2 regions of the Agrobacterium sp. DE0009 genome follow, and region 1 is predicted to be linked to the other one. Evidence: predicted binding sites of a transcription regulator. Region 1 holds the regulator's gene; the other holds the start of a gene.

Region 1 (5,935 bases):
GGCGGTTTTCCGCCTCGTCGAAGACGACCGATTGCGGGCCGTCGATCACCGCATCCGTCACCTCTTCACCGCGATGGGCCGGAAGGCAATGCATGAACAGGGCGTCCTTTTCAGCCTTGGCCATCAGCGCTTCGTTGACCTGATAGGGCTGGAAGATGTTGTGGCCGCGCGCCTTGTGTTCCTGGTTCATGGAAACCCAGGTGTCGGTCACCACGCAATCGGCGCCAGCGACGGCCTTTTCCGCATCATGATACAGTGCGATCTCGCCGCCGTTGTTGCGGGCCCAGTTCAGGAACTTATCATGCGGTTCGGAACCCATGGGAACCGCCATCGTCATGCGATACCCGAACCGAGCCGAACCTTCGACGAAGGAATGCAGGACATTGTTGCCGTCGCCCGTCCAGGCAACGGTCTTGCCTTTTATCGGCCCACGATGTTCCTCGAAGGTCATGATGTCAGCCATGATCTGGCAGGGGTGCGTGTCATCAGTCAGGGCGTTGATGACAGGCACGGTTGCGTGTTCGGCAAGCTCAAGCAGACGCGAATGATCCGTTGTACGGATCATGATGGCGTCGACATAACGCGACAGGACCTTGGCCGTATCGCCGATCGTTTCGGCCCGCCCGAGCTGCATCTCCGTGCCAGAAAGGAAAAGCGTTTCGCCGCCAAGCTGGCGCATGCCGACATCGAAAGAGACGCGGGTGCGGGTGGACGGCTTTTCGAAGATCATCGCCAGCATCTTACCGGCAAGCGGCTTTTCCGCTGTGCCGGCCTTGGTCGCCGCCTTGCGTGCCCGGGCATCATCGAGAATCGCCCGCAGGTCCTGCGAGCCGACGGCCGACAGGTCGAGAAAATGTTTAGGTGAAGCCATTTCAAACTGTCCCATGCTCGCGAACCCCGGCAAAGAGGCCCGCCCTTTAGTGTTTTCTCAGGCGATTTTCGCCTGTTTTGCGGTCAGGGATGCGGCGGCCGCTTCCACGCGCGCCAGACCCTCACGGGCCTCTTCCGCCGTGGTGACGAGCGGCGGCAGGAGACGGATGACATTGTCACCCGCCGGTACACCAAGCAGATGTTCCGCACGCATGGCCTGGAGCAATTCACCCGAGGGGATCCTCGCCTTGATGCCGAGAAGCAGGCCCTCGCCGCGAATTTCCTCGATCACGTCGGGGTAACGATCCTTCAATGAGGCAAGCCCCTGGCGGAACACAAGCGCGACATCACGAACATTGTCCAGAAAGCCGTCAGCAAGAACAACATCAAGGACCGCATTGCCGACGGCCATCGCCAGCGGATTGCCGCCATAGGTCGTGCCGTGCACACCCGCCGTCATGCCGGAAGCAGCTTCGGCCGTTGCGAGGCAGGCGCCAAGCGGGAACCCGCCGCCGATACCCTTGGCAACCGCCATGATATCGGGCGCGACGCCGGTGTGCTCATAGGCGAAAAGCTTACCCGTACGTCCGACGCCGGTCTGAACCTCATCGAAGATCAGCAGCATGCCATGCTCGTCACAGAGCGAGCGCAGCAGTTGCAGGAATTCCTTCGCCGGCGCGCGGATGCCGCCCTCGCCCTGAATCGGCTCGATCAGCAGCGCTGCTGTTTCGGCCGTGATGGCGGCCTTCAGCGCATCGACGTCACCGAAGGGAACCTGATCGAAACCTTCAACCTTGGGGCCGAAACCTTCGAGATATTTCTGCTGGCCACCAGCGGCAATGGTCGCCAGCGTCCGGCCATGGAAGGCGCCTTCAAAGGTGATGATGCGAAACTTCTCAGGATGGCCCTTGGAATAATGGTAACGGCGTGCGGTCTTGATCGCGCATTCCAGCGCTTCCGCGCCGGAATTGGTGAAGAAAACCTTGTCGGCGAAGGTTGCTTCCGTCAGACGCTTGGCAAGCTTTTCCTGGCCCGGCACTTCATAGAGGTTGGAGACGTGCCAGACCTTTTCGGCCTGCGTCTTGATCGCCTCCACAAGGTGCGGATGGGCATGGCCCAGCGAATTCACAGCCACGCCAGCCGCAAAATCGAGATATCGCTCGCCGCTTTCCGTGTACAGCCAGACGCCCTCGCCTCGCTCAAAACGCAGGGGGGCTCTTGCAAATGTATCGAACAATGGCGCGGCGGCTTCGGCCATGGCTGTATCACTCCTTGCGCAAATGCGCTGTAAGACGGTTGTCAATAGGCTCTTAGGGTTATCCCTTGCCTGAAAATCAAAAATGCCGCCTCGCGGCGGCAGGGGCACTATTGTCACTTCGCTTGCCGATGTCAACAAAAGTCCGTATTCCCTAGGGTTCTCAAGCCCTAGTAGGTGGCTGGGCGCCAGACCCAAGGTGTTGCCTTTCTGACTCAACTCGCCAGCAAGTTGGGGAAAACCGCAAAATCGATTCGAGATGATTCCCGCGACTCTTGCCACGGAGTCTGCGTGGCACTAGGTTAATCGCTAATTACTAGACTGCAATGCGGCGGAACTAGTCACCAAAAATCAGGCAGAAACCACACTCGCGGCACACCCGCGAGACGGAGAGGGATTCTGCCAAAAATACACGCGAAAAGCGGAGAAGCGGCATGAACTGGACAGACGAACGGGTCGAAAAGCTCAAGAAATTGTGGTCCGAGGGACTTAGCGCCAGCCAGATAGCAGCGCAGCTGGGCGGCGTCAGCCGCAACGCCGTCATTGGCAAGGTCCACCGTCTCAACCTGCCGGGTCGCGTCAAGGCTGGCGGTCCTGTCACTTCGGCGCGCACAGCGCCCAAGCGGACTGCTGCCCCTGCCCCTCGCGCGGCGAATTTTGCTGGCCGCGTCAACGCTGCACCGGCACGGATCCTGACGCGTTCCAACGCCGCGACCGCCCTTCAGGAAGAGGTCGGCATCGAGACCGCGGAAGTTCTCGATTACGTTCCTTCCAGAAACGTCGTCACGCCAATCTCCCGTCGTCTGACGCTGACGGAACTGACCGAGCGCACCTGCAAATGGCCGGTCGGCGACCCCTTGAAAGACGATTTCCATTTCTGCGGCTGTGAAGCGCTGGAATCTTCGCCCTATTGCAAGTTCCATGCGAAACTCGCCTATCAGCCGGTAAGCGAGCGCCGTAAGGCTTGAGTGTTGCGGCACGCATTCGACACTCAAAAACTACGGGCCTTCGGGCCCGTTTTTTTGTGCCAAAACCAGAGCGGATCGGGATCAACCACAACAAAAGGCCCGACACCAATCCGGTTTCGGGCCTTTTGTTTTCGCGGAAAATTACCTTGATGGAACGCGCCAGTCGGATGGCGTCCGCTCAGGCTTCCATGGAATAGCCGGCGCCGCGCACCGTGCGGATGACATCCTGCATGTGCGAAAAATTAAGCGCCTTACGCAGGCGTCCGACATGCACGTCGACGGTACGCTCATCGACGTAGATATCATGGCCCCAGACACCATCGAGCAATTGCGAACGGGAGAACACCCTGCCCGGAGAGGTCATCAGGAATTCCAGAAGGCGAAACTCCGTCGGACCGAGACGCACTTCACGGCTTTTGCGGTGAACGCGATGCGTCTCGCGATCCAGTTCGATATCCCCGCATTTCAGCACCGAAGACAGAACCTCGGGGCGGGCCCGGCGGAGCATGGCCTTGACGCGGGCCATGAGTTCCGGCGTGGAGAACGGCTTGACGACATAATCGTCCGCACCCGTTGCGAGGCCACGAACACGTTCGCTTTCCTCGCCGCGAGCCGTCAGCATGATGATGGGCAGGCGTTCCGTTTCCGGCCGCATTCTGAGCCGACGGCAAAGCTCGATACCGGACACACCAGGCAGCATCCAGTCTAGAATGAGAAGATCGGGGGTACGTTCCTGAAGCCTGATTTCCGCCTCGTCACCACGGGGTATCGTGTCGACATCGTATCCCTCAGCCTCGAGATTGTAACGAAGAAGGACGCTGAGCGCTTCCTCATCTTCCACAACTGCAATCTTGGGCACCATATGCTGAACTCCGCAAGGCTTTGCCTGTCTCTTACTCGGTCACCGAACCGAGCGTGTTGGAACTGTCGTCCTTCGGACGCTCGCCCTCCGGCTGGCTGCCGGTGGTCATGTAATAGATTGTCTCGGCGATATTGGTGGCATGGTCGCCGATGCGCTCGATGTTCTTGGCGCAGAACAGAAGATGCGTGCAGGTCGTTATATTGCGCGGGTCTTCCATCATGTAGGTCAGAAGCTCGCGGAAGAGCGAGGTGTACATGGCATCGATTTCCTCATCGCGCTCGCGGATGGCATTGGCCTTCTCGGCGGAGCGGGTCGAATAGACGTCGAGGACTTCCTTGAGCTGCACCAGCGCCAGTTCCGACAGGTGTTCGAGACCACGGGCAAGCTTGCGCGGCACGCCGGTGCCGGCAACCGCAATCACGCGCTTGGCCGTGTTCTTGCCAAGATCGCCCACACGCTCGAGATCGGCTGCAATACGCAGCGTGCCGATGATTTCACGAAGGTCTGCCGCCATCGGCTGGCGCTTGGCGATGGTGACGATTGCCTTGTCGCCGATCTCACGCTCGGCGTGATCGAGGATGGTGTCGTCAGAAATGACTTTCTGCGCCAGCGCGGCATCCGAGTTCACGAGCGCCCGCACGGCGTCGGCACACATCTGTTCGGCAAGGCCACCCATTTCCGAAATACGGCGTGTGAGGAATTTCAACTCCTCATCATAGGCGGACATGATATGCGAATGGGTCGTTGTCTGGTTCACGGTCTAGTCCTCCGGCTTGGCCTGCAGGCCGTGCCCGGAGCGGGACACGGCAGCGGCACCAGTCTTGTTCGGTTTCTTTGAAGCGCCGGCCTGTATCAGCCGAAGCGGCCCATGATGTAATCCTGCGTGCGCTGATCATCCGGATTGGTGAACATCTTGTCGGTTTCGTTTTCCTCAACAAGATGACCAAGGTGGAACATGGCCGTGCGCTGGGAAACACGCGCCGCCTGCTGCATGGAGTGCGTGACGATGACGATGGTGTAGTTTGTCCGCAGCTCGTGGATCAGTTCCTCGACCTTCGCGGTGGCAATCGGGTCCAGCGCCGAGCAGGGCTCGTCCATCAGGATCACTTCCGGGCTGACGGCGATCGCACGGGCGATGCAAAGGCGCTGCTGCTGACCGCCGGAAAGGCCCGTGCCGGACTCATGCAAACGGTCCTTCACCTCGTTCCAGAGACCGGCTCGCTGGAGGCTCTGCTCAACGATCTGGTCCATATCCGCCTTGTTGCGGGCGAGCCCGTGGATCCGCGGGCCGTAGGAAATGTTTTCGTAGATCGACTTCGGGAAGGGGTTCGGCTTCTGGAACACCATACCGACGCGGGCGCGCAGTTCCACCACATCGATCGCCTGGTCGTAGATATCGTCGGTATCAAGCGTGATCTTGCCGGTGACGCGGCAGCCGTCGATCGTGTCGTTCATACGGTTCAGGGTGCGCAGGAACGTGGATTTGCCGCAGCCCGAGGGGCCGATCAGCGCGGTCACGGTGTTTTCCCGGACGTTGAGGTTCACATCGTAAAGCGCGCGCTTTTCGCCGTAATAAACCGATACGTCCTTACCGATCATCTTGTATGAGACTTCATTCATTTTCTTGTCCAGCGCCTTTTCAACTGCTGCTTCCGACAACATGTTCATTGCTCAATCTCCCTTTACCAGCGCCGTTCGAAGCGGCGACGCAACAGGATTGCGCCCACATTCATGACGATGAGGAACAAAAGCAGGATGATGATAGCGCCGGATGTCCGTTCGACAAAGGCGCGCTCTGCCTCATTCGCCCACATGTAAATCTGCACCGGCAGGGCCGTGGACGGATCCATCGGCGTTGTCGGATAGTTCGCGACGAATGCCACCATGCCGATGAGGAGCAGCGGCGCCGTTTCGCCCAGCGCATGCGCCAGGCCGATGATCGTGCCGGTCAGGATGCCGGGCATGGCAAGCGGCAGCACG
Region 2 (5,935 bases), 1.4 Mb from region 1:
CATTGACCTTCCGCACGGTGCCGGACAGTTCGCTGGATATATCAACCTGATCCGTCGGCTGAACCGAGCCGGTAGAGGTGACGATGACGGAGAGATCGCCACGGCGTGCGGGTTCCGTCGTGTAGGTGTAAGCCACGCCGCCTGCGCGTGATTGGTAATAATAACCAAGACCGCCGCCAATCAGCACAATGGCTGCTGCCACATAGAGGAACCGACGCGACTTTTTCTTGCGGCCGTTTCTGGTCGTCCCCAAAATCTCGCGCAGATCGGGCTGGGTATCGCTGCCACTCGTATTGGCGTCATTCATTCTCGTCACTCGCAAAGTTCAAAATACTACAGAGAGTTGCCGTCGCTCTCCGATTTTTCCGTCCGTCTGTCGCCGTTATATTCCTCTGATTGTGGGAAGTGGCATAGCTTTCCCCAAGGGTGAAGTGAAAACTTGGTAATATTTATGATAGTTCTGGTCTGCTAGAGATAGGTATTCGAAAAGCCGATGCCATCTTTTTGGCAGAGGTTTCAGCAGCGACATTCAGGACGATGATGAAATGAACGACAACGTGGTGAAGTTCCGCAAACCGGTGCCGCCGAAAAAACCACGCGAACCGATGGGGCCGAAGGCAAAAAAGGCGCTGACGATCGCGGCGGTCATCGCATTCTTTGTGGCCGCCTGGGGTTATTTCACGTTCGTGGGGCAGGGGTAACGCGTTCGCAACGGAAATCCGGAAGCGGCGTATGACGGCAATATTGGGAATTGACGCCGCATGGACGGCAACCGAGCCAAGCGGCGTCGCCCTGGTCGTCAATGATGGCTCATGCTGGCGGCTGCGCGCGGTTGCCGCCTCTTACGATCATTTTCTTGCACGACAGGACGATGCAATTGCGCGCACCGACCGTCCTCGTGGTTCGTTTGTACAGGCGACGGCGCTTCTGGATGCTGCCGAAGCGCTCGGCGGTCAGGTCAACCTCGTCGCAATTGATATGCCGCTGTCACATGCCCCGATAACGGCGCGGCGGGTTTCGGACAACAGGGTTTCCTCAGCTTATGGTGCCCGCTACTGCGGCACTCACACGCCGAATGCCCTGAGGCCAGGCAAGATCAGCGACGATCTCAAGCTATCATTCGAGCATGCAGGATATCCGCTCTTGACGACGCAGGTCTCTGACCGCGGTCTGCTCGAGGTCTATCCCCACCCCGCACTGGTTGAGCTGACGAAATCCGAGAAGCGGCTGCCGTACAAACACGCGAAAATCGGCAGTTACTGGCGATCAGATACCATTCCCATTCGGCGCATGAAACTGGTCGACGTGTGGCGCTCGATTATCGCGCATCTCGATGCCCGCATCGACGGCGTTGCCGATGCTCTTGCCATTCCCCCCATCGGGGCGCGAGCATGGGAAATGAAGGCTTTCGAAGACATGATGGATGCAGTTGTTTGCGCGTGGATCGGCATCTGCGTTCTGGAGGGCGATGCGATCCCTTACGGCGACGAGACGTCCGCGATCTGGATTCCGGCGGCGCGGTGAAGATTTACGCCTCGGAGGGAAGGTGGCGACCCCTGCAGGACTCGAACCTGCGACCTACTGCTTAGAAGGCAGTTGCTCTATCCAGTTGAGCTAAGGGGCCGTCCTGCCAGGCAGCGGTGCTGCCGGCGAAAACTGCGGTGTATCAGTGCGTCCAGGGCTGGGTGCGGTTGAAACGGAAATTATCGGTGTAGGAAACCACCTGGCGCGCTGCTTCCTTCGGCTGGATCACGCGGTATTCGATGCCCTTGCGCTGGGCATAGGCTTCGGCCTGTTCCTGCGTGTCGAATGTCAGCTTCACCTGCTGCTTCATGTCGGAACTGGAAGTATAGCCCATGATCGGATCGATCTTGCGCGGAACCTCGGCGTCGAATTCCAGAACCCAGACATTGGTCTTCGCCTTGCCGGATTGCATGGCGGTTTTTGCAGGGCGGTAAATCTTCGCAGACATGTCGAAACTGCTCCGGTTGACGAGTGGGGCATATGACCCCGAAATTATCCATCACGTACCTGAATAGAATAACCAAATCGTGTCAGGAACGTTGAATTTGAAATGGACTGACTTCAGTTGAGAGTCAAGACGATTATCCCCTTGGAGCCGGATCGCGCCGCCCCGCTTACCCGTTCACTTCCGACCGACGGCATGTTGTCCCAATAAAGATGAAATTCCCTGTTGCGGACTGCGGGTGAACCGTGTATTCCCCAGCCATCGCCTCGGCGGAGTGTAGCGCAGTCTGGTAGCGCATCTGGTTTGGGACCAGAGGGTCGGGAGTTCGAATCTCTCCACTCCGACCATTTTAAAGCTGAATATCAGCTTTTCGGCGTAAGCCTTCCCAACATAACAATTATTCGGCGTGCGGCCCTGCAAGCGTGCTTTCCGCCGTGCCTATCGTCATGACGTTGCCGCGCCACGCGACGGCGGTACCGATCCAGCTTCTCGCCCAAACGAGGGGCATGACCATGTCCCGCGCAATCATGGCGGGGAGCGTGTGGAACGAGATAGGCCAGCGGTTGAGGGCGGCAAGCGCGAGTTCCGGTACATACATCAGCGCGAGAACCGCAAAGGCGGTTGCGACGAGGCTCATCTCCATCATGGCGGCGGCTGCCACGGCGAAGAGAAGCGGGGGCAACGCACCGGTGAGGATTTCGGGGGCGAAGTACTGGGGAAAAGTCACGCGGCGCAGCCGCGCCCAGCGCGCCTGGCGGGACCAGATTTCGCCCGCGTGGCGGCGGCCAAGTGGCTGTTCGAACGGGGTGGAAACCAGATGCACCTTAAGACCGGCGTTTCGCACGAGCTTCGTCGACGCTGCATCCTCGGCAATTTCCGCCGCCAATGCGCGAATTCCGCCATGGTCTTCGAGGAACGGTTTGTTCCACAACATCGACTTGCCCTGTGCGAAGCCAATTCCGATTGCTTCCGCCGCATATTGCCAGCGACCCTGGGAACCGTTGAGGAAGGCGCATTCGACATGCGCCCAAAAGCCGATCGGGCGTGATCCGAGCGGCGGCGAGCAGACGAGCCCGCTATCCGATTGCCAGGCTGACATCATGGTTTTGATATAGGATGTCGGCATCAGCACGTTGGAATCGGCGAGAATGACCCAGTCATGTCGCGCTGCCCGCCAGCCCTTGACGCAATTGTTCAGTTTTGGATTGGCGCTGATGCGATCATCACCCGTCAGCAATTGCGTCGGGATCATCGGATGGGCCGCTTCAGCCCTGCGGACTTCATCGATGACGGAATCGTCTTGGTCGGCCACGCAGAAGAGAAGTTCATAATCTGGCCAGTCCAGCTCGAAGGCGCGCGCAAGCGTGAGCGGCGTGAAGGTTTCCACCCCTCGCAGCGGGACCACGACCGAGACAGGCGGACGTTGCCTGACAAGGTCATTATCCGCATCTCGCCGCATCAGCCGCCAACCAGCGAGAACGATTCCGAGAAGATTGAAGCCGATGAGCAGCGTTGCGCAAAGAGCGAAGACGGTTTCCATGCGGGCCAGTTCCACTTCCGATGTTGGGGCGGTCCAGCCGCCGATTCCATGGAATTCGTCTCTGCCGATTATAACGTTTGCGTGACAGTTACATGTCATCATGACGGGGCGGGCCATCGGGTTCCGCGCAAAAGAAAAGCCCTCCGTATCGAAGGGCCCAGTCTTCATGATGGTTGTCAGTTTCAGTGCACGTTCAGGATATGCGCATGGCTGCTCGCAACGAGAAACGATTCTCTCGCCTTTTCGATATCGCAACGTCCGGCGATGGCATCGAGGCAGTTCCTGCGCGCCTCCTCATATTCAGGCCCGTGTTCTTCGGGCCAGCGGTACATCAGCATGTCGAGCGCCACCAGTGGGCTATAGATTTCCACCGCCGCCGAAAGCGGAAGATGGATCGCCACAGGCTTCATCCACGAGGCGTGGTGACACGGCTCCGTTTTATGAATCAGCATGCCATTCTCCTCCCTGTTTTGCCTGCTCTGCAGGCCTTCCCAACTCCCATGCGCGTAATGCCGGCCTCACGGAATTGTTCCCGATCACCTAAAATGTGATCGGCAGGGGGGTTCCATTTTTTCAAGATGAATGGAAGATGAACGAATAGATGAACCGGAGATGAACAAAGCTGGCGCTCATGCGTTGGTATGTCCATAAGAAGGAGAACGCACATGTTCAATATGTCAGGCATTCAGGAAAGCTTCTTCGGCGACCGCATGGCAGGCGTATGCCAGGCGATCACCTCGGCCCTGGCCTTCGAATCAGGTCTTGAAAAGTCGCGTATTTCCGCAAGCGTCGAGAACGACACGATTTATCTCGAAGGCACTGCTGACTCGGTTGAGGCGATCGATATCGCCATCAACCTTGCCGCTTCCATTTCGAATTGCCGGATTTTGAGCCATATCGAGCCGGTTTACTGATTATTGCGAGAGCCGGGCGACATTTCGTCCGGCGCATTCAAACGCAATAACGCGGCAGGATCACTTCCGGTTGCCAATTTGCGCGCTGCGAACCATATCGCCCGGCTTGATGCCATAGCGTTGCGCGGCGCCGCCATTCAACTCCAGCACAAATTTGACCGGTCCACGGGAACTGATGATCGCTTCGGAATGCGGAACCGCATTTTCGTGGATATGGGTGATTCGGCCATCGCTGCCGATGAACAGCATGTCGAGTGGGATCAGCGTATTGCGCATCCACATGGCGACGGCGCGTGGTTCATCGAAATCGAACAACATGCCGTGGTCAGGCGGCATTGACTTGCGGAACATCAGCCCCTGTTCCCGCTGGGCGTCGTTCAATGCCAGTTCGGCGGTGAAATCGTATGTTTTTCCTGCCGCTGTCTCGATCGCCAATGGCTCGGAGGTGAACGTCACGCGTTCCTGCGCCTGTGCGGCGCTGGCAAATGCGAAAAAAAGAAGCGCCGCGACGGCGCTCTTCAGCAACTGTGGCAGGGCGGACATTAGTGCGACATCCCCATCGAAACCGGGTTGTCGGGGTGTATTTCCGCCGCCATGAGGCCCTTGTCGCCGTCGCCATACCGCACCAGCACGACCTGGCCGGGGCGGAGCTCCGTCAGGCCAAAACGGCGCAGCGTTTCCATATGCACGAAGATATCTTCCGTGCCTTCGCCGCGCGTCAGGAAGCCGAAACCCTTGGTGCGGTTGAACCACTTGACGATGGCGCGTTCCAGCCCGCTGGACGGCGTCACCTGGACATGGGTGCGCACCGGCGGCAGCTGCGATGGGTGAACGGCGGTCGACTGGTCCATGGAGAGAATGCGGAACGCCTGAAAGCCGCGGTCGCGCCGCTGGATGAGGGCGACAATGCGCGTGCCTTCAAGGATTGTCTGGTAACCGTCGCGACGCAGGCAGGAGACGTGCAGGAGCACATCCTGTGTGCCATTATCGGGCACGATGAAGCCAAAACCCTTGGCGACATCGAACCACTTAACGACACCGGTGATTTCGGTCAGGTCCACGGCATCGCCCGAAAGGTCCTCGACATCGACTATCGTTTTCGATGACATCCTATCAGCCATATCCTGCCAACCCCTCGATTACGCGCCACACACCGGTCAACTGATTCCCAGGCGCCAGATTAACATCTTGGTAACGGTTTCACGCAAGCCCTAGTTTTTGATTTACTCAGCTGCTTTTATGTCGCCGTCCTTGTCCGGGGCTTGCCATCAGGCGTTTATCGGTTCCGGACCTTGTAATGGAGAGAACTAAAATGCGGTATCTGCACACGATGGTTCGCGTCAAAGACCTTGGCGAATCACTGAAATTCTATGTCGACCTGCTTGGCATGACGGAAATACGCCGGATCGAGAACGAAAAAGGCAAGTTTACGCTGGTCTTTCTTGCCGCGCGTGATGACATTGCTGCGGCGAAGGAGAACAAGGCTCCCTGCCTCGAGCTCACTTATAATTG

What was found. The regulator PhoB, encoded in region 1, activates phosphate uptake and scavenging genes when phosphate is short. The targets are predictions, from matches to a motif close to TGTCATNNANCTGTCAT.
Region 2: FS804_RS00675 (ceramide glucosyltransferase) is a predicted target of PhoB. The motif match lies at 3,591-3,607, and genes of this name have one in related genera.

What each region holds. Positions count from the first base shown of each region.
Region 1 covers NZ_VEIU01000001.1:1,519,677-1,525,611, forward strand. Annotated here, with positions in the region: gene argF (ornithine carbamoyltransferase) at 1-871, opposite strand, end outside; gene FS804_RS07685 (aspartate aminotransferase family protein) at 929-2,128, opposite strand; gene FS804_RS07690 (GcrA family cell cycle regulator) at 2,560-3,093, shown strand; gene phoB (phosphate regulon transcriptional regulator PhoB) at 3,272-3,955, opposite strand; gene phoU (phosphate signaling complex protein PhoU) at 3,987-4,682, opposite strand; gene pstB (phosphate ABC transporter ATP-binding protein PstB) at 4,808-5,623, opposite strand; gene pstA (phosphate ABC transporter permease PstA) at 5,638-5,935, opposite strand, start outside.
Region 2 covers NZ_VEIU01000001.1:121,135-127,069, forward strand. Annotated here, with positions in the region: gene FS804_RS00645 (efflux RND transporter periplasmic adaptor subunit) at 1-307, opposite strand, end outside; gene FS804_RS00650 (hypothetical protein) at 546-701, shown strand; gene FS804_RS00655 (DUF429 domain-containing protein) at 733-1,524, shown strand; tRNA gene FS804_RS00660 (tRNA-Arg) at 1,548-1,624, opposite strand; gene FS804_RS00665 (ETC complex I subunit) at 1,667-1,972, opposite strand; tRNA gene FS804_RS00670 (tRNA-Pro) at 2,240-2,316, shown strand; gene FS804_RS00675 (ceramide glucosyltransferase) at 2,367-3,509, opposite strand; gene FS804_RS00680 (DUF982 domain-containing protein) at 3,692-3,961, opposite strand; gene FS804_RS00685 (BON domain-containing protein) at 4,175-4,423, shown strand; gene FS804_RS00690 (DUF192 domain-containing protein) at 4,484-4,966, opposite strand; gene FS804_RS00695 (cold-shock protein) at 4,966-5,544, opposite strand; gene gloA (lactoylglutathione lyase) at 5,736-5,935, shown strand, end outside.